DNA from 4 places in the Alteromonas sp. 4NH20-0104 genome. Region 1 is predicted to be linked to each of the others. Evidence: predicted binding sites of a transcription regulator. Region 1 holds the regulator's gene; each other region holds the start of a gene.
The links. The regulator sigma-54, encoded in region 1, starts transcription at its own class of promoters, with help from an activator protein. The targets are predictions, from matches to a motif close to GTTGGCACGNNNNTNGNNT.
Positions count from the first base shown of each region.

Region 1 (4,798 bases):
CGCCCCAGTACACTATTTATCAGGAGTCTGGCGAACCGCCCTGGCAAGTAGTCGCCGACGAAGGCACGTTGTATGATAACAACATGATACAACTGGAAAATAACGTAGTGATTGTGAGTAAAAACCAGGCTGACTTTGTGCAGCGTGTAACCACAGACTACCTTGAGATAGATTTGGACCAACAAACCATGGTGTCTGACGCCAGGGTGGAAATTTCGGGGCCTGATTTCCTGATATTTAGTAACGGACTTCGCGCCAACCTATTGAATAAAACTTATGAGTTGAATCAACATGTGCAAACGACTTATTCCCCTGCTAACTAGTCTGACGCTGGCCATCTCGCCGGCGCTGGTACTGGCAGCCAAGTCAGATTTCAAGAAAGACATTGAAGTGTTTTCTGAATCACAGTTTCTGGATGGTAAGAATAAAAAGTCCATTCTGATTGATAACGTCCAGGTTACTCAGGGCACATTAAGCATTCAGGCCGACCGCGTTGAAGTTGAAGCAGGCGGCGGTAAAGGCAAAGAAATCTTTATTGCTACCGGTAAGCCGGCGGTATACAGCCAGACCTTAGACGATGGCCGGGTGGTCGAAGCCCGGGCATTCGAAATTCGTTATGAAGTGGCTAACCGCACGATTTCTTTATCCGGCGATGCTGAGTTAAACCAGAATACCAGTGTGGTAAAAGGCGAAACGATTGTTTACGACATGGACAAGGAACAACTGAAAGCCACCGGTGATGGCAGCGGCAGTGAAGATGGCCGGGTACGCACCGTTTTCAGTCTGGAAGACATTGAAGCCGTGCGCGACGAAAACAAGGCCAATGGCAGCGAAGACGACCAACAGGACAACCAAGACGAATGACCACCCTCACCGCCAAACACTTAGCCAAGTCGTATAAGTCCCGGCAGGTAGTTAGGGATGTCAGCGTTGAAGTTTCTGCCGGCCAGATTGTTGGCTTGCTCGGTCCCAATGGGGCCGGTAAAACCACCACCTTCTACATGATTGTGGGTCTGGTAGCACTGGATAAAGGCGATATCCGCATCGACGATATGGATTTAACCCGCCAGCCCATGCACGAGCGCGCCCGTAATGGCATTGGTTATTTACCTCAGGAAGCGTCTATTTTCAGAAAGTTAAGTGTTTTTGACAATATCATGGCAATATTGCAGACGCGCAAAGACTTAAATTCTGCCGAACAGCAAAATGAAGCCGATGCCCTACTTGATGAATTTAATATTAACCATATACGTAATAGTACCGGGATGAGTTTGTCGGGTGGTGAGCGGCGCCGGGTGGAAATTGCCAGGGCGCTGGCCGCTAATCCGAAATTTATTTTGCTTGATGAACCCTTTGCAGGAGTTGACCCAATTTCGGTTAATGATATAAAGAAGATCATACAACATCTTCGTGATCGTGGAATTGGTATTTTGATTACCGACCACAACGTCCGGGAAACCCTCGACGTCTGTGAGAAAGCCTACATTGTGAGTCAGGGTGAATTAATCGCTCAGGGCACCGCGGAACAGGTTTTAAGTAATCAAAAGGTCAAGGATGTATACCTGGGTGAGCAATTCAGGCTATAGTTAGATACATAAAGACAACAAATTTTGTCCCTATCAATAACAAGCAAGGCGTTAAGAACAGAAGTAGATGAAACCATCTTTACAGCTCAAATTTAGTCAACAACTTACTATGACGCCACAATTGCAGCAGGCGATTAAACTGCTGCAACTTTCGACCCTGGATTTACAACTGGAAATCCAGGAAGCACTCGATTCAAATCCGTTACTGGAAGTTGATGACACCAGCGATAACGACACCATTGAGAAAAGTAAACTCGATGCCGAAGCGGATGCCGCAGCAACAGCCAGCACCGACACCAGCATGGATACCAACGAGGCGCTCGAGAAAAACGAGCTGCCTGATGAACTGCCTATCGACAGTACCTGGGACGAGTATTACTCGGCGTCTTCTGCACCTGCACCAGGGCCGGCGTCTTCTGATGATGAACAAATTTTTCAGGGTGAAACCACCGACAACATTCAGGATCACCTGCTGTGGCAGATGCGCCTCACCCCCTTTAGCGATGTAGACCGCGCCATAGCCATTGCCATTATCGATTCCATTGATGAATCCGGTTATTTAACCGTTACGGTTGAAGATATCCTGCAGAGCGTCAATACTGAAGATATGGAAGAGCCCGTAGAAGTTGATGAAATTGAATGCGTGCTCAAGCGTATTCAGATGTTCGACCCGATTGGTTCAGGCTCACGTACCCCGCAGGAGTGTCTACTGGTTCAGCTCAAACAATTTGCTCCCGAAACGCCCTGGCTTAAGGAAGCAATGATTCTTATTGAAGACTATGCTGATTTGCTTGGCAGCAAAGATTATCGCACGCTGATGCGTAAATCGCGGCTCAAAGAAGATGATTTGCGTGAAGCCATGCGTTTACTGCAAACCCTGAATCCTCGTCCTGGCAGCGCACTTATCACGCAGGAATCTGAATATGTGATCCCCGACGTGTCAGTCACCAAAAAGAAAGGCCGTTGGGTAGTTGAACTGAACCCCGACAGCCTGCCAAAACTGAGCGTAAACCAGCAGTATGCAGCCATGAGCAGACAAGCCCGTAACAGCTCAGACTCGCAGTTTATTCGCTCCCACATGCAGGAAGCAAAGTGGTTCATTAAGAGCCTCGAATCGCGCAATGAAACATTGCTCAAAGTAGCTAACTGTATTGTGCAGCAACAAATGGGCTTTTTTGAGCACGGCCCGGAAATGATGAAGCCTATGGTCCTCAACGACGTAGCCGAAATGGTCGATATGCATGAATCCACCATTTCGCGGGTAACTACCCAAAAGTACATGCATACGCCCCGCGGTATCTTTGAACTGAAATACTTCTTCTCCAGCCACGTAGCCACCGAGTCTGGCGGAGAATGTTCCTCTACCGCTATCCGCGCACTGATTAAAAAACTGGTTGCCGCCGAGAAGCCCAGTAAACCACTAAGCGACAGTAAAATTGCTCAATTGTTGGCCGAACAAGGTATTAAAGTTGCCCGGCGAACAATAGCAAAATACCGGGAATCTTTGTCGATTCCACCGTCTAACCAACGCAAGAGCCTTATTTAGGCCGAAATATAAGGAAGACGAACTATGCAAATAAATCTTACAGGTCATCACATCGAGATAACCGATTCTTTGCGTAATTATGTTGATACCAAGTTTAGTAAACTGGAGCGCCACTTTGATCACATATCCAATGTGCATGTGATCCTCAACGTGGAAAAGCTTTCTCAAAAAGCCGAAGCCACGATGCATTTAAGTGGTGCGGAAGTATTTGCGTCGTCAGAAAATCAAGATATGTATGCCGCGATAGATAGTATGGTCGACAAACTGGATCGTCAGGTAATCAAGCATAAGGAAAAGCTTAAAAAGCACTAGGCCCCAAATAACCTTATGAATATTCAAGCCTTAGTTAGCCTGGATCGCACTAAATGTGCGGTCCAGTGCAACAGTAAAAAACGAATTTTAGAAATTATCAGCGACATTGCTGCCGAAACCAACGCTGAAATTCAAAAAGAAGATGCCCTGAATGCACTGCTAAGCCGGGAAAAAATGGGCAGCACTGGCATCGGCAATGGCATTGCCTTACCCCATGGCAGACTGGCTAACCTATCCAAGGTTACGGCCGTTGTGGTAACCACTACCCCAGCCATCGCATTCGACGCCATTGATGATAAACCGGTCGATATCTTTTTTGCCATTCTGGTCCCTGAAACCCAAACCGAAGGTCATTTGCAGACACTGGCTACCATCGCCGGCAAGCTGAGCCAGAAAAGTATTGTAAAAACCATCCGTAACGCCGAATCGAAGGAACAGGTTATCGCCGCTCTGTGCGACGAGGCTGCACAATAGTCCGGCAGGGAGTCTGACAACATATGAAACTTATTATTATCAGCGGGCGCTCCGGCTCCGGCAAATCGGTTGCGCTAAGAGCCCTGGAAGATTTGGGCTACTACTGCGTTGATAACATTCCGGTTAATCTGCTCCCAACGTTAACCCATACGGTGGTTGACGAATACGACCAGGTGGCGGTGAGTATAGATGTTCGCAACCTGCCTAAAGATCCCGACGAACTGGTAGAGATCCTTGATTATCTGCCTTCGTCCTGGTCGATGACCATTGTCTATCTGGATGCCAGCGACGACATGCTGGTAAAACGCTTTAGCGAAACCCGCCGCCTGCATCCGCTGGCAAAACTGAACAAGTCACTGGCCGATGCCATTCTGGCAGAAAAAGAGCTGTTAGCACCCATTGTAGAGCGTGCTGATTTGTATATCGACACCGACCACCTGTCGATTCATCAGCTGGCTGAGCTTATCCGTGAACGGATTTTGGGTAAGAAAAGCTCCCGACTGGTACTGGTGTTTGAGTCATTTGGCTTTAAGCACGGTATTCCCAAAGACGCCGACTATGTATTCGATGTCCGCTTTTTACCTAACCCGCACTGGGAGCCTGACTTAAAACATTTAACCGGTCTGGACTCGCCGGTAGAAGCTTTTCTGGGCTCGCAGCCCATTGTCACCAAATTTATCTGGCAAATCCAAAACCTGCTGGATACCTGGATGCCCCATCTGGAGCGAAATAATCGCAGCTATGTGACCATCGCCATTGGCTGCACCGGCGGCCAGCATCGTTCCGTATTTGTGGCGCAGTCTCTGGCCAAAATATACGGCGATAAGCATCCGGATGTGCAAATTCGTCACCGGGAGTTAAACCGATAATGCGTGTAGAA
Region 1 is NZ_BAAJLP010000033.1:10,120-14,917, forward strand. Features, by position in the region: gene lptC (LPS export ABC transporter periplasmic protein LptC) at 1-323, shown strand, start outside; gene lptA (lipopolysaccharide transport periplasmic protein LptA) at 292-864, shown strand; gene lptB (LPS export ABC transporter ATP-binding protein) at 861-1,586, shown strand; gene AC27IB_RS19425 (RNA polymerase factor sigma-54) at 1,654-3,132, shown strand; gene hpf (ribosome hibernation promoting factor) at 3,157-3,444, shown strand; gene ptsN (PTS IIA-like nitrogen regulatory protein PtsN) at 3,460-3,918, shown strand; gene rapZ (RNase adapter RapZ) at 3,942-4,787, shown strand; gene AC27IB_RS19445 (HPr family phosphocarrier protein) at 4,787-4,798, shown strand, end outside.

Region 2 (4,798 bases), on a different contig from region 1:
ACCAACCCGATTACCAGCGTCAGGCTGGCTGATTACTGTTCCGAACTGCGGTATATCACTTTAACATCATCTGGTAGCGTAGCATTTTCCGGCAGGTAGCCAATGGTATTGGTTGTTGACTCTATCATTAATATTAATTCATCTATGGTGTCGGCCGTTTCAGGGCGTTGCTGACGTCCACTGAAGCGCATCTGCGCCCAATAGGCCTGAATACGCGATTCGGTGAGACCGATGACCCTGACATTAAAAATCGAACGGGCTACTTCACCAGGAGATAAGGCTATCGGGGTGACGCCTGGCAGCGCAAGATTCCCCATAAACAGGTTTCTCAGCTGTGATTTACTGATGCTGTCTATCGATGAGTCCCGATGGGTCACTACCATCACGTGATCATTACTTTTCGCAAGGGTTGCTGCGCTATTAAGCAGCAGACAGGTTATAAGCAGCAGGCGTTTCATCAGAATACCCACTCCAAAGCCACCTGGTAAAGCGTGGCAGAATTGTCGAAGTTGGCATTTTTGACTTCAAAAAAGGCTCGTTGCTGGCCTTGCCCGCGCAACAAGGAAACGTCGCCTTTAATGGCAAAGTTTGCATTGATGTCGTAGCGCATTCCCACTGCCAGACTGTTTAATGAATCCCGTGGAAGCTGGGCGTAAATTGAATCATAGGTAACAGATAACAGGTCTAATTCTGGTGCGAGCCCCAGCGGGATCTCATTAACTGGCGCCGAATATGACATCGATGACGTGGCTACCGTTACGTGGTAGGTCATTGGTGGACTATAAATACCGGTTGTCAGGTAGGCGCTTAATGTATCAGGGAAGGGCGTTGGCTCGCCCACCAATTTCATCACTTCAGCTTCGACAAAATAGTCAAAACTGTGGTAAGACATGCCGGCAGTTAACACTTCCACCTTGCCTACTGTTGACAACGAATCTGCGGCAACCGTGTAGCCGGCTGAGCGCAGGATGGTTCTGAAATCTGAGAGGTCCTGTAAGGTGATATCAATGTCGCCCCGATGGAAAGCCAGGGTAAACTGAATGTTCTGTTTACGTATGCGCCCAATAAATCCATGCAGGTCTTTTACATCGGGTTTAACTTCGACTTCAGCAATCTCGTAAGCGCCATTAAAGCTACCCCAGTACGCTTCAATGGATGCCTGAATGTCTTCGTTACCAAACCGGTAATTAACGTTTATGCCTTTGTAGGTGGGAAACAGAACGCCGTTATATAGTTGCTGAGGCGGGTTAATCCAGTGATAAGCAAAGCCCACATTCCGCACATCTGAATAGTGGAAAAAAGGTGTGCGTTGTTTACCTGCACGAAACTGCCAGTTGTCATTCGCCTGGTAGGTAAGGTAGAGCCATTCAATCCCGGACTCTCTGTCTGAGTTACTGTGAGCCAGCAGTTGCGTGGTGATGCTCAACTTGTCAGTGGCTTGCCAATCGGCCTGCAGCGCGGCCAGTGACTGACTGTCAAATTTTGCTTCGTCAGTATAATCCAGATAGGCGGCGTCATCGGTATCCAGATAACCACCAATGATACGGCCGAAACCAGACAATTTAAACGCAGAATCAGACTCCATATTTGCCTGACTTGTAGCGGGGGAGAGCAAAGTATAAGCGCAAATCAGACACAAGACAGGAGATAAATGCTTTTTAAACCACATCGTCAATGACCAAACAAACTAATGAACTAAAAATAATCCAAGCCTCGGCTTTTCACAAGTTTATCCGAGCCTTTATTTCTTGTGATGTTTGAAGCCTATATTGCAAAGCTAAGGTTTACCGTAGACCGAACACTCTGAAGCCGCTATCGAGTGGGATTTAATTGCCATAAGCTGTTGCTTAATTGCAACATAATAACGGTGTATAGCCATTCGGTAAACTCATGTTTTTGTTTAAGTATTTGATATTATTAAAATATTCTAGTATGGCACGGGTCCTGCTCTATTGAGTTGAAGCAACTAATAAAGACAAAAAGCGGAGACAGCCATGCGTACTTTAATTCTGGCATTAGCAGCAGTAACCACCTTTTCAGCAGCAGCGATCCCAACCAGTCAGGAATTCATGGAGAAAATGGATTCTGATGATGATGGGTTTATCACCTTGCGTGAAGCGGTAAAGAATACCGATTTACTGCGTGAGTTTGGCGATATCGACATTAACGAAGACGGCAAAATAAGCGAAGCGGAGCTGATTAGCTCAGATTATGGCCGTGAAGTGTTGTCTTTGTCGGTTTAAATCGGCTTTACAGAGCGATTTAGTCCGTTGAAATAGCCAAATAGGCGTTAACACGTTGTCGAATTCTCAACGCTATGCGATGCTTGCGTCACGTTTAATAGATAGTGGTTCGCTCTTGCGTTTAGGCTCCTTTCGTCAGCTTATTATTGGCAGCTTTTTGGTTGCCCTCATCCCCCTGGCAGCATTGCTGTGGCAAAGTCATAGCGACCTGACCCGGGTCAGTCGGATGACGATTGATGAAACCCAGCAAATAGCCGGTATCGTCTCTAAAGTGCAACAGCTTGAGAGTGCCAGTGTGGTATTGGAGCGCTCCCTGCGTCAATTTCAGGTGCTCAAGAATGATGTGGCCGAAGGGTTGGTGAATAATGCCCTGGCGCGCTTCGATGAGCGATACGCCGCCCTTTGTTATGCTCAGGTCAGCGTGGAAGGATGTGAGTCGGTAGAAACCGTGTTGGCCGAACTCAAAGCGTTTGCCGCGTTTACCAGTGAAGCTGATTTAGTACCGGGCTTAGGGCGCTTGAGAACCGCGCTGGTTCATGTCCATGAAAGCGTGGATGATGCCATTGAGGCGCGACTAATGTTGCAACGTCAGGATGTGGCAGATATGCAGGCCAAACAGTCATGGCTAAGTGCGCTGTTAGTGTCGGTATCACTAGTGCTTATATTGCTGGGTAGTCAGTTGGTGATTAATCCGGTGCGTAAGCTCAAATTGATCATCCGTATGCTCGCCAGGCAGCAGGGTCGGTTACCCCCTTTATCCACGCGGGCCCCCAAAGAACTGGTGGGTGTTGAAAAAGATCTTCACTGGCTCGGCGAACGGCTGGCACAATTAGAACATATTCGTACGGCACTGCTGCGGCATGCGGCGCACGAATTAAAAACCCCTTTAGCCAGTATAAAGGAGGGATGTGCCTTACTCACTGATGGGACAGTTGGCGCTTTGTCAGAGCCTCAGCAGGAAGTCATGAGTCTGTTAGCCAGCAGTACATCGCGTTTGAACACGCTGATTGAAAAACTGCTGGACTACAATATTCTGTTGCAACAGGCGCAGGCCAGTTTTACTCAGGTTGACGTGGAACAAATGGTCGGACAGTGCATCGAAGATTATCAATTGGCCTTACAAAACCATCAATTGTCGGTGACCATTGAAGCCGGTAATATCAGCGCTGATGCAGAGTTGCTTAGGCGTATATTCGACAATTTATTGTCAAACGCCGTAGCCCATGGCGCGCTGAATAAAACCATTTATATTCGGGTCTCGGTGGAGGATGATGCGGCACTAATCGATGTGGCCAATCATGGTAATAAGATACCGCCGGAGAAAATTAGCAACTTATTTGAACCCTTTGTGCGAGGGGATGGTGCCCGTAACGATAACGTGATTGGCACCGGACTGGGATTATCCATTGTGGCAGATTGCGCAAGGATCATGCACGGAGAAGTAAAGGTGATTGACGTGGATTACGCCGAGGTCTGTTTTCGGGTGGTGATCCCTCAGCAGGAAGACCAATAACAATGAAAAAATATGCTGCCATGAGTGCAGCTTTGATTTTGACCGGATGTTCATTAACGCCGGAAAAGGAAGGGCAAATACAGCCAGAAAGCCACCAGGCCGCGGTAGAATCGATATCCGACGACTGCGTGTTTCAGTCAAGCGGGCGGTTAGATCCCGCGCGTTGTGAAATAGGCTTCTGGCTCGATTATTGGGCACAAGTTGAACAGATGACCTGGCCGAAGCGCGAGTCACTGATTGAGCAGCTTGGTGATACCCCCGATCAGTTATTACAAAAAGTCATTTTGTCACAGCCGGTGAATACCCCCTATAAAGCCAGATTGCGCGCCCAGCACTGGTTTGAGCAGCTTTTGCCTGCTCTAACGACAGCCAATCAGCAGCGGTTGAGTGCGATTATTCATAAGCCCAGTGAACACATGCTTGAGTTTGAATCAGCCGTGACCCTGTTGAGCAAGATGAATAACGGCCAGGATAAAACCATCAAGGCTCAGGAAAACCAAATTAGCGAGTTAAAAGCCCAGCTTGAGGCATTACTCAATATCGAATCAAACCTGATGAGTCAGGAAGAGGAGACACAGCAGTGAGTGTTAATGCAGAGCAACCATCACATATTCTTTTGGTCGACGATGATCAAAGCCTGTTAAGGTTAATGACCATTCGCCTGCAAAGCGAAGGCTTTCAGGTAACGGCCGTTGAGGATGGTCAGGCCGCACTCAAGAAAATCAATACCGGTACCTTCGATCTGGTGCTAAGTGATTTGCGGATGCCGGGTCTGGATGGCTTAAGTCTGTTTGAAGAAATTATGGCCGTTCGTTCCGATATACCGGTGATCCTGATGACGGCTCATGGCACCATATCTGATGCGGTTGAAGCCACCCAGCGGGGTGTTTTTGGCTTTCTTACCAAACCGGTTGATCACGATAAGCTAAGAGAACTGCTAGGCAGGGCATTGCAACATTCCAAAGCGGCTGAGCCCGGCGAATGGTGCAAGGAAATTATTACCCGTTCGCCGGAAATGTTGCATGTACTGGACCAGGCTTAC
Region 2 is NZ_BAAJLP010000012.1:31,064-35,861, forward strand. Features, by position in the region: gene AC27IB_RS10340 (putative bifunctional diguanylate cyclase/phosphodiesterase) at 1-32, shown strand, start outside; gene AC27IB_RS10345 (hypothetical protein) at 33-470, opposite strand; gene AC27IB_RS10350 (TonB-dependent receptor) at 458-1,585, opposite strand; gene AC27IB_RS10355 (EF-hand domain-containing protein) at 1,995-2,243, shown strand; gene AC27IB_RS10360 (sensor histidine kinase) at 2,299-3,756, shown strand; gene AC27IB_RS10365 (hypothetical protein) at 3,759-4,340, shown strand; gene AC27IB_RS10370 (sigma 54-interacting transcriptional regulator) at 4,337-4,798, shown strand, end outside.
Region 2: the regulator sigma-54 is predicted to act here: its motif matches at 1,932-1,950, upstream of AC27IB_RS10355 (EF-hand domain-containing protein).

Region 3 (4,798 bases), on a different contig from region 1:
CGCTGCGAACCGACGCGCCGGCAAAGAGCATGGCTTGACGAAGAGCTTCTTCGGTTGCCTGATGTTTTGCCTGGATCTTATTGCCGTTCAGCACCACAGACTGTCCCTGTGTCTCATACCAGACGGCATAACTTTGCCCTGTGAGAGCGAACAACAGGCAGGTTGTCGCCGACAGAAATCCCGTAAGCCGGGTAATAAGGGTAAACATTGTTTTCATGGGTGTCACTCTTACCACTTCTTTTGGTTTGCAATGAGCCGGTTAAGGGCTGGCACTGGTTATGCTGCTTCCCGACTGGTGGGGCTGCGTGCCCTGCGTCAATCATCTGACTTGCGAATTCGTTCCTGTGGTTGTCTGTGCATATATCGTTCCCAAAATTCAATCAATCGTTGGGCACAAATATTGCTATCTTACGGTTATCAAAAAGTGGCTGTGTGGCTTCCCCTTAGCAGTGGGCAGCGAAACAGGCCACAAGGCACAAAAATACGGTGGTTTTATGACGGTTTTAAAACACATTCAGCAGGCGTTTGCAGTTTTTAGCTGCCTGTTACTCGTAAGTGGTTGTACTTCCATGTTTGATAAACATGTGGAGTGGGAGACTGTCGAGCCGGAGGAGTACCCGGTGCTAACCGCGGTGGGGTATGCACCGATTGCCTCTCAGCATGGTGGCTCCGATTCAGAGAAAAATATTATGGCGATGAAAGCCTCTAAGCTTGACGCATACCGGGAGCTGGCTGAACAGGTCTACGGGCAACGAATCAATGGCCAACAATCACTGGCCAACATGGTGATTAATAATGCTCAGTTGCAGGCATCCGTTGAAGGGGTGATACGCGGCGCGAGGGTCGTAAAAGCTTATCCGGTAGGAGAGGATACCTACGCCACCGAACTGGAACTTGATATGCAGCAGGTGTATAACATCTATGTATCGACGGCCCGGCCACAACGCTTAAAAACAGTGAAGTACTACTAAAAGGATTAAGCTATTGGTGCCCGGTGGTTGACGAGCTCACAACGGTGCTGGTTCCATTTTATCAGGCGCCGGCACACTCAGGGAGAGACAACATGGACCGCGTTATACACCAGTCACGGAGATTATCCTGCTCAGTCGCTCAGGCCTTTGCCTGCTTTACGCAAAATGCGCTGCTTACCCGTTGGTTAACGGCTGATGCCAATGTCAGTGCCGAAACCGGCGGGCCCTACGAGTTATTCTGGCAACCGGATGATCGGCAGAATAATTCCACCATCGGTTGTAAAGTGACCGCCATTAGTGAAAATCAGTTACTCGCGTTTGAATGGAAAAGTCCGGTGCAATTTAAAGCATTTGCTAACCAGGCTGATCCGCTTACGCATGTGGTCGTCAGTTTTGTTGAGCACGCTAGCGGTTGCCAGATTCATCTGGTTCATAGCGGTTGGCGAAGTTCTGAAAACTGGTTGTCTGCGTACCAATGGCAGGAAAATGCCTGGCAGATGGGGCTGGATAATCTGGTGAAGCTTGTTGAAGAAAGTCAGTAGAGCAGTGTGAACTTAAGCGCTGACGCCTTTACCTGAAAAGCCGCCTTTCTTTTTGCCGGCTTTATCGTAAGTCAGTGATTCTTTGGCCCGCACATCCATCATCAGATTGCGTAAATGCACCAGGCGTAACTGACCCTGTTCCACAGCAAGCTGGTTTACCTGCGTGCAGTACTGACATTCGCTTAGTAAGCTTTTCGCTTCATCGATTTGTGTTTGAATGGCTTCTGGCAAAGGCGCTTCTTGCTGAAGCGCCAACAACTGCGGGTTTATGGCTTCGTCGAGGTCTTGGATAGTACCGAGCAGTTGTTCTTTGTCTTTGAGCAGCGTCATTAACGCTTCGGCATCTCTGGAACTAATCAGGTGCAACTCTTTGTCCAGCATCGTCTTCAAAGATGCCAGATTGTCTGTTTGTTGCGTTAACTGTTCAGTGAGTGTTGCCGTCATTATTTATCGCTTCAGGACTTAAATCCAAAAATTTCCGATTCCAGGCGCGCAATTTTCTTCGCCAAAGACTGAGGATCAACCTTATACTCACCACTTTGAATGGCTTTCTTCAGCTTATCCACTTTCTCCTGGTTAACCGGCGCTTCGGCACTTTTCTTTTGTACCTGATTTAATTGTTGAGCAGACTGAGTCAGAGATACTGAATCCTGACGCGGCACATTAGCAGCCTGAGCTGTTGATGCGGCGGCCTGCTGCGCAGCCGTTTTATTTTGTTGTGGCTGTTGCTGACTGTTGACCTTGTTATTGTCAACAGGTGCTTTGGGTAAGCCATTGTTTACATTGTTAATTGCCATAATTAATTTCCACTACCTTCTAAACCTCAATATATGTATCGGCTGCAGGCAGAATTTCTTTAGGCTCAATCGCGTCTTTTTCACATAAAAACTGCGTTATTTACAGCAACTCTATCACAGATTCACCACGACTTCCTGAGTGCTGGCAACTTCAGCAATAACTGACTTGTTAGAGCTACTGTTCACCACCTCAATAGTGTCACCTATTACGCCATCCTGACGGGCAATGCCTGAGGTTTTTACCTTCATAGTACCTGCTCTGGCACTGATAGTGATTCTATCACCTTTGCAGATAAAGCATAGCATATTACTTTGTACCGGTTGACCTTCTCTGACGCGGTACTTTAGCCGTGCTCCAACAACGTCCTGTAATGAGGTAAAAGGGGTGTGCCTGAGTTGTTTGATGTCGACCTCTGCCAACGACAAGTGACTGGCCGAAAGCACCGTATCCGGACTTATCATACTGGCGGTAACAACGATAGTTCGGGTGCGGGTGACTTTGGCACTGGAAAACAGATACCAGCTGTTGCTGTTGCAACTTACCCGTACATTTAAATAAGACTGCTGCAGCGTGGCAGGATCCACATCAAAGCTAAACGGCACAGTGCACTGCGGTATTTTAATGCGGCTGTCTATGGGGGTTACTTCAACGCTCAGATTATCGGCTAAGTCGTTGGCTTGGGTGGGCGCCAGCCGGGTTTTCAAAAACGCTTTAACGGCATTGGTCAGACGCTCATGCTCCGTCGTGGCGTTTTGTTGGGCAATTGCGCTAAAGTGAGCTAAGGTGATACCTGTAGTCAATATGAAAGCCAGGTGCGCAGGCAAAAGTAATGTTTTCAATATTTTCATGTTCAGATGTTTTCATTTTGACTATTATTAAATACAAATCAGCGAGTTTTGCTAATCAGAAAAGCCGCGACAGTTTATTGACGCCACCTCTGTTAAACAGGAAATACGCAAACTCTATGCCCACATTGAAATATCGAGGTGAAGTATGTCTGGAATTTTAGATTCGGTTAATCAGCGCACGCAACTGGTCGGCCAGAACCGGCTGGAGTTATTGCTGTTCCGCTTGAATGGTCGGCAGCGATTCGGAATTAACGTATTTAAGGTCCGTGAAGTTCTACAGTGCCCGGCGCTCACGTCGATGCCCAAACTTAATCCTTTGGTGCGGGGAGTTGCGCACATTCGCGGTCAAACAATTTCGGTCATCGACCTGAGTATGGCTACCGGCGGGCGTAGAATTGAAGATCTTAAAACCGCTTTCATCGTGATCGCCGAGTATAACCGTTCTGTGCAGGGCTTTTTGGTAGGCGCAGTAGAGCGAATTATCAATACCAACTGGGATGCCATTATGCCGCCGCCACAGGGCACCGGCCGCGCCAGTTACCTGACCGCTGTGACCGAAGTTGAAGGTGAGCTGGTAGAAATTCTCGACGTTGAGAAGATCCTTAACGAAATATCGCCACTCAATACAGAAGTGAGCCAGGCAGTGGCATCGACCTTAAATACCGATGCTTTTAAAGATAAAATTATTTTTATTGCAGATGATTCCTCAGTAGCACGAAATCAGGTGAAGCGAGCGTTAACCACGCTGGGACTTGAAATAGAAATGGCCAAAAATGGCCTGGAAGCGCTCAAGCGATTGAAAGAAATTGCCGCCGAAACCGGCGATGTGACCGACAAGGTCGGGGTGTTGGTATCTGATATTGAAATGCCTGAAATGGACGGGTATACGCTGACAGCGGAAATTAAAAACACGCCCGAGTTACAAAAACTCCATGTAGTACTGCATACCTCTTTAAGCGGTGTGTTTAACCAGGCGATGGTTAAAAAGGTGGGTGCTGACGACTTTATTGCTAAATTTCATCCTGATGAACTGGCTTCTGCGGTTCAGAAATGGCTGGGCCCTGAAGAATAATCAAGCGGAGTACTAACTGATTGATTAATAAGGATGTATCGCCTGACGCCTACCGTCAGTTCCGGCAGTTTTTGGAGCAGCAATGTGGTATTGTGCTGGGTGATAATAAGCAGTATTTAGTGCGCAGTCGCCTCGGCGGGCTGTTGCACGAGCGGCAATTAACCAGCATTGATGAACTGTTAAGGCAATCCATATCCGGTCGTGATCGGGGATTACTACAGCAGGTTATCGATGCCATGACCACCAACGAAACACTGTGGTTTCGTGATAGCTATCCATTTGAATTATTGATCCGGCAAATACTGCCTGAGCTTGCCACCCGGCAGCGGCGCATTCGAATTTGGAGTGCAGCATGCTCCTCCGGACAAGAACCTTATTCTATCGCCATGTCAATTCTGGAGTATCAGCGTAACAACCCTGGTGCAGGTTCGATCTCGGCTGAGATTCTCGCCACGGATCTGTCCAGTAACATGCTTAGAAAATGTGAAGAAGGGGTTTACGATGAACTCTCCCTGGCCCGGGGGCTATCTGCCGATCGTCGCCAGCGGTATTTTCAGCAACACGCCA
Region 3 is NZ_BAAJLP010000001.1:101,976-106,773, reverse strand. Features, by position in the region: gene AC27IB_RS00500 (flagellar assembly protein T N-terminal domain-containing protein) at 1-217, opposite strand, end outside; gene AC27IB_RS00495 (LPP20 family lipoprotein) at 570-971, shown strand; gene AC27IB_RS00490 (SRPBCC family protein) at 1,064-1,513, shown strand; gene flgN (flagellar export chaperone FlgN) at 1,526-1,957, opposite strand; gene flgM (flagellar biosynthesis anti-sigma factor FlgM) at 1,969-2,310, opposite strand; gene flgA (flagellar basal body P-ring formation chaperone FlgA) at 2,425-3,111, opposite strand; gene AC27IB_RS00470 (chemotaxis protein CheV) at 3,305-4,231, shown strand; gene AC27IB_RS00465 (CheR family methyltransferase) at 4,252-4,798, shown strand, end outside.
Region 3: the regulator sigma-54 is predicted to act here: its motif matches at 3,265-3,283, upstream of flgA (flagellar basal body P-ring formation chaperone FlgA).

Region 4 (4,798 bases), on a different contig from region 1:
CGTGACGGGATAATTCAACCGCGTTATCGTCTTCCATTAATGGCATATAAAAATGGCGTTCTTCTGCCGTGGCGTGACGTTCCAGTTGATCTTTAAGTTCATCAAAATACTCCCGACGTGCCGCGGTATCACCGTGGGTCTCCACCAGAATTTTGAGTAATAAACGTTGTTTTTCATGATCCTGACGCAAGGCTTCAAAAATTGTCATAAGACGCTCCTGTTTAAACTAATTTGAGTAAGTAAGGTTATTACAGGTTAGATTTGCAAAACTCGCGCCTTTATTTAAGCTTCTGATTTTATTGTCTATTAGTGGTTTTTATTCGCGGGGAGGGGAGTGTCAAGGGTAATATTTACCCTTGATGATGTAATCTGGAAACGTTATTCGCTGACGCTATAATTTTCATCAAAACGTTTAGCATCGGCCAATATGTTGAGGCTTCTGGCCTGACATTTAACCGTGATCTGGCGGGAGGTGTAGGTCTCTCCGTCAATGACATAGGTCTGTTCTTGTGGCAGGTCAATACTGACGTGACGGGCCCGTTTGTGATGGATGATTTGCGAAGACTGTTTGGACTGTTTATTGCCGAACACAAGTTCAGCTACGGTAAACAGCGGCATATCGTCTTCAGTAGGGGTCAGCCAGGTAATGTCCAGCTCACCGTCGGTCATATCAGGGAGGTCGCCGCCCTGGGCCAGTGCAGTACTTAACGGTGCCGCGTTGGCAATAACGAATGACGGCGTGTTTAACTCAAAGGTTTCATCGTCAATGGTGACGGTCAGTTTCTGCGGGCTGCTGGTATTCATTGCCTTCCAAAGTCCTTCCAGGTAGGCCATTTGACCGCCGTTATTTTTTTCTTCGCGGTCGGCATGTTCTATCATCTGAGATTCAAAGCCAATGGCAGAGACCAGTAACATCAGTTTACCGTTACATTCGGCCGTATCGACTGGCGTGTACTGTTGCTCACAAATTACTTCACAGGCGCGGGTAATTGGGGTGAGTTTACTGCGCAGACCATAAACAATCTGACTAAGAGCATTCGCCGTACCGAGTGGAATAATGCCAAGCACTTTTTCATGCTCACGGGTTACCGTTGCCACTTCGGTAACCGTGCCATCACCGCCGCAGGCAATCAGAATTTCGTTGCCAGCAGAAATGGCCTGGCGGGCCTGCCAGGTAGCGTCGAGTTCCGGTGTGGTCTCATAAATAGTGACTCTGAACTGACCGTTCAGGTGCGACAGAATTTCATTTTTATATTCAGCCCACTTACCACCGCCTGCTACAGGGTTTGCGATCAGTGCCAGCTGAGTATTAAGTTTTAAGCGTCCGCGCTGTTTCACGGCCGACAGGCTCTTTAGCTGTCGCTTGTTCAGCCGCGCGGTGGCGCGTACAGATTGAATTTTATTCATCACATCAACAATGGACAGCGTATCGTTTCTGGCCAGCAGGTAGGCGGCCATTACCAGCACAGAGCGTCCTCTTCCTAATGCGCAATGAACCAGCACTTTACGGCCATCCCGAATGTGCTGATCAATCCAGTTTAGTGTCAGGTGAAGTTGCTCAATGGTTGGGCTGGTATGGTCGAGTACCGGAATGTTGAGGTAGTCCACATCATAGCGGTAACTGGTCCAGTCAAGGCTGTCGAACTCAGCGGTAACGTCAAGGATGCAGTCAATACCCTGGCTTTTGAGTTTTTCAATGTCGCTACTAACCAGTCGGGTCCCGAGATACAGCTGGTCTTCTATTTTCTGGATATTAGGCACCTTGTCGGTTTTTCGCGCATAATAGTTATAGGCCTGTGCCCCCAGCAGAAAAGGAATAAACAACCAGCGAACATACCACGGAATTCGGCCATCAGCCCGTTTTCTGAATAGTTCTGGGTAGTGGCTGAGGTAGGCCACGCATACTGCAAATAAGGAAGCTGCTGTCCAAATCACCGGCACGTTTATCCACCAGTAGGGTACAAATGCCGCGACGACACAAAGTAAAATGCCAGCCAACAGGTAATACTTCACCATCTTCATTGGATATTCTCTCCCTTTAGTGAACCCACAAACGTCAGCGCCGTATCAGTTACAGCTATTTAATTAAAGCTGAATGAATACAAATATTGTGCCGGGCGCCAGGTAAAGAGAGGTTACTAATTGTTTAAGTTAATTAATTTCATTGGATTTCAGGCTTGTTGGTGGCTGCTTATTTTATTTGAGGATCAGTATTGGTGGGCGGTTGCCGGGCTGCTTGTTGCTCATGTCTTTTTCGTTCGGTCGTCTGCTGTGGAACTGGCAGTTGTGGCAGTGGTGGCGCTAGCAGGTGTAGTTATTGATAGCCTGCTAGCTTTGTCTGGTGTGTATATTTTTTCCGGCGCCGGGCAATTCTTACCGATCCCAATGTGGTTGATTGTGTTGTGGCTGGCTTTTGCTTCCACTATCAGGCACAGCCTGGCTTATCTCAGTGAACATTATGTACTGGCGGCTTTCCTCGGGGCCGTGGGCGGTACACTAAGTTATATCGGTGGTATGAAGCTTGGGGCGGTGGCTTTTGGCCACGGGTTTTATGCCACGGTGATCCTGCTTGGCGGTATTTGGGCATGCCTTATGCCTGTGATCTTTTTGCTGAGCCAACGCGTTGAAGCCGTAACCGAACGGCTTATTGGCAATGACACATTCCAAATCACAAAGGAGAAGTTATGACACCCTTGTCGATGGTAACAGGAGGCAACCGTGGGATCGGTTTTGCGATTGCCGCAGGATTACTCAAGCTGGGTCATAAGGTATTACTGGTCGCCCGGGACGAAGAAGATGCAGAGCAAGCCTGCGCTGAACTCAATGGCGATGTGCATCCCATCGTTATGGATATCACCGCGCAAGCCGGTATGGAAGATGCGCTGACCCGCGCTGTTGCAGTTTACGGTAACGTGGATATCTTAATTAACAATGCCGGCGTTATGCACAGCGATGAACTCGCTGATCTGGACCCGGGTGACTGGCAAATGGCCTTTGATGTGCATGTAAAAGGGCCAGCTGCGCTCACCAAAGCATTGTTGCCGGCAATGTTAGATAATAACTATGGCAGGATCATCAATGTTTCAAGCGGCTACGGAAGCTTTGCAGAAAAGCTCCAGGGTCCTCCCGCTTATGCTGTGTCTAAAGCAGCGCTTAATGCACTGACTGTGAAAACAGCGGCCTCAGTGCCCACGGGCAAAAACGTTAAGGTGAATGCTATGTGCCCTGGCTGGGTACATACGCGGATGGGCGGTTCGAGTGCGCCCCTGTCACCCGAGGAAGGCGCTGATACGGCTATCTGGCTGGCCAGTCTGGATGAAGACAGCCCCCATGGCATGTTCTTCAGAAAGCGTAAACCTATCTCCTGGTAAACCTGCTTTGCCAGTGTGAATATTTTTCACACTGGCAGGTATTTCTGCCTGTCTGCGGTAACGAAATTGTGGTCCTCAGCTCTTTTATTGTTTCTATATTTTTGAAAAATAAAGATTAATTGATATTTTTTGAATTGGCGTCAGGTTTGCATTATGGGTTGCAAGTACCAACCCATAATGCAAAGCCGAAGGTGGAAATGACCTGGCAGTTTTGAAAGGAGAAATATCAGTGAGTGAGACTTTAGCAATGTCTGTCAGTGCAGGCAGCCATGAAAGCCCAGTGGTTACTCAGGAGCATTATCAGCCATCGATCGTTTCCGTGGGTGTGGTGCTGTATGAATGGAATGAGGCGGTACGACAGCGAGTTCATCGTCTGGGCGCGCAACTTGGCAACAGTGGACTCAAAATTCAATTACTCACGCACTCCGATATTGTCAGAAAAGAGGATAAATCCAAAGGCCTTGACGGTTTGATTTTTCAACTGCCGCCTGACGCTGCCAGTCCACTGGCGAAACGATTTGAAATGATTTTCAGCCATTGCCAGCAGGAATTATTGACCGAATGTGATGTTGCGGCGGCTTTCAGCGTTACTGAAGAAGGCGCGTTTTCAAACATTGAACTGGCCATGCGGGTGAGCTTTGCCGCTCACGGGGCTGATTGCCAGTGGCTCGGTCTTGAATATTCAACTGCTGAGTCGGCTACTTTTCAGTCCTGGTGTGAAGGCATTGCCGTTTCAGTACGTCAGTCTGCGAGCAAACTGGCAACACTTGCTGCGTAGATGGTAAAGAACACTAATATTTAGACCCGTAACAAAAATGTCATGAATTGAGCAGAGATGTTGATTCAATTCGCTAGTCGATGTTTTTAATGCTTAGCCGGTATAAGTACCGTAAGTTAAATAAAAAGTTATTTAAATCAAGGGTTAAAAGTTTCACCTCGACAAATTGCCAGGCATTTCACTGTGACAGGGTTGCGGCCTTGATATGGAGTGCAGATAGCTGTTTTAATGGATTTTACACCCTGCCAACTCCGCCTTCGCCCTTGTAATAAATATTTATGTACGTATAATTAGACCTCTAATTAATATTGATAATCAGTAAACGACAAAAATACAAAGGCACTCTTTTTCTATGGCGTTTGAAAGTTACATCTCTTTAGCAATCTATTTTGCAGTCATGCTGGGTATTGGATTGTTTGCATACAAGCAGTCTACCAGTGACATTTCCGGGTACATTCTGGGCGGTCGTCAGGTTAGTCCGCATGTTACCGCATTGTCTGCCGGTGCATCCGATATGAGCGGATGGATGCTAATGGGCTTGCCCGGAGCGATGTTTCTAACCGGTTTCGACGCTATGTATATCGCAATTGGTTTGGTGGCCGGTGCGCTGGCGAACTATTTTTTCGTTGCGCCGAAGCTTCGAGTTTAC
Region 4 is NZ_BAAJLP010000007.1:75,625-80,422, forward strand. Features, by position in the region: gene AC27IB_RS06945 (hemerythrin domain-containing protein) at 1-208, opposite strand, end outside; gene AC27IB_RS06950 (diacylglycerol kinase family protein) at 379-2,022, opposite strand; gene AC27IB_RS06955 (DUF2878 domain-containing protein) at 2,143-2,688, shown strand; gene AC27IB_RS06960 (SDR family NAD(P)-dependent oxidoreductase) at 2,685-3,371, shown strand; gene AC27IB_RS06965 (hypothetical protein) at 3,601-4,149, shown strand; gene putP (sodium/proline symporter PutP) at 4,502-4,798, shown strand, end outside.
Region 4: the regulator sigma-54 is predicted to act here: its motif matches at 2,100-2,118, upstream of AC27IB_RS06950 (diacylglycerol kinase family protein).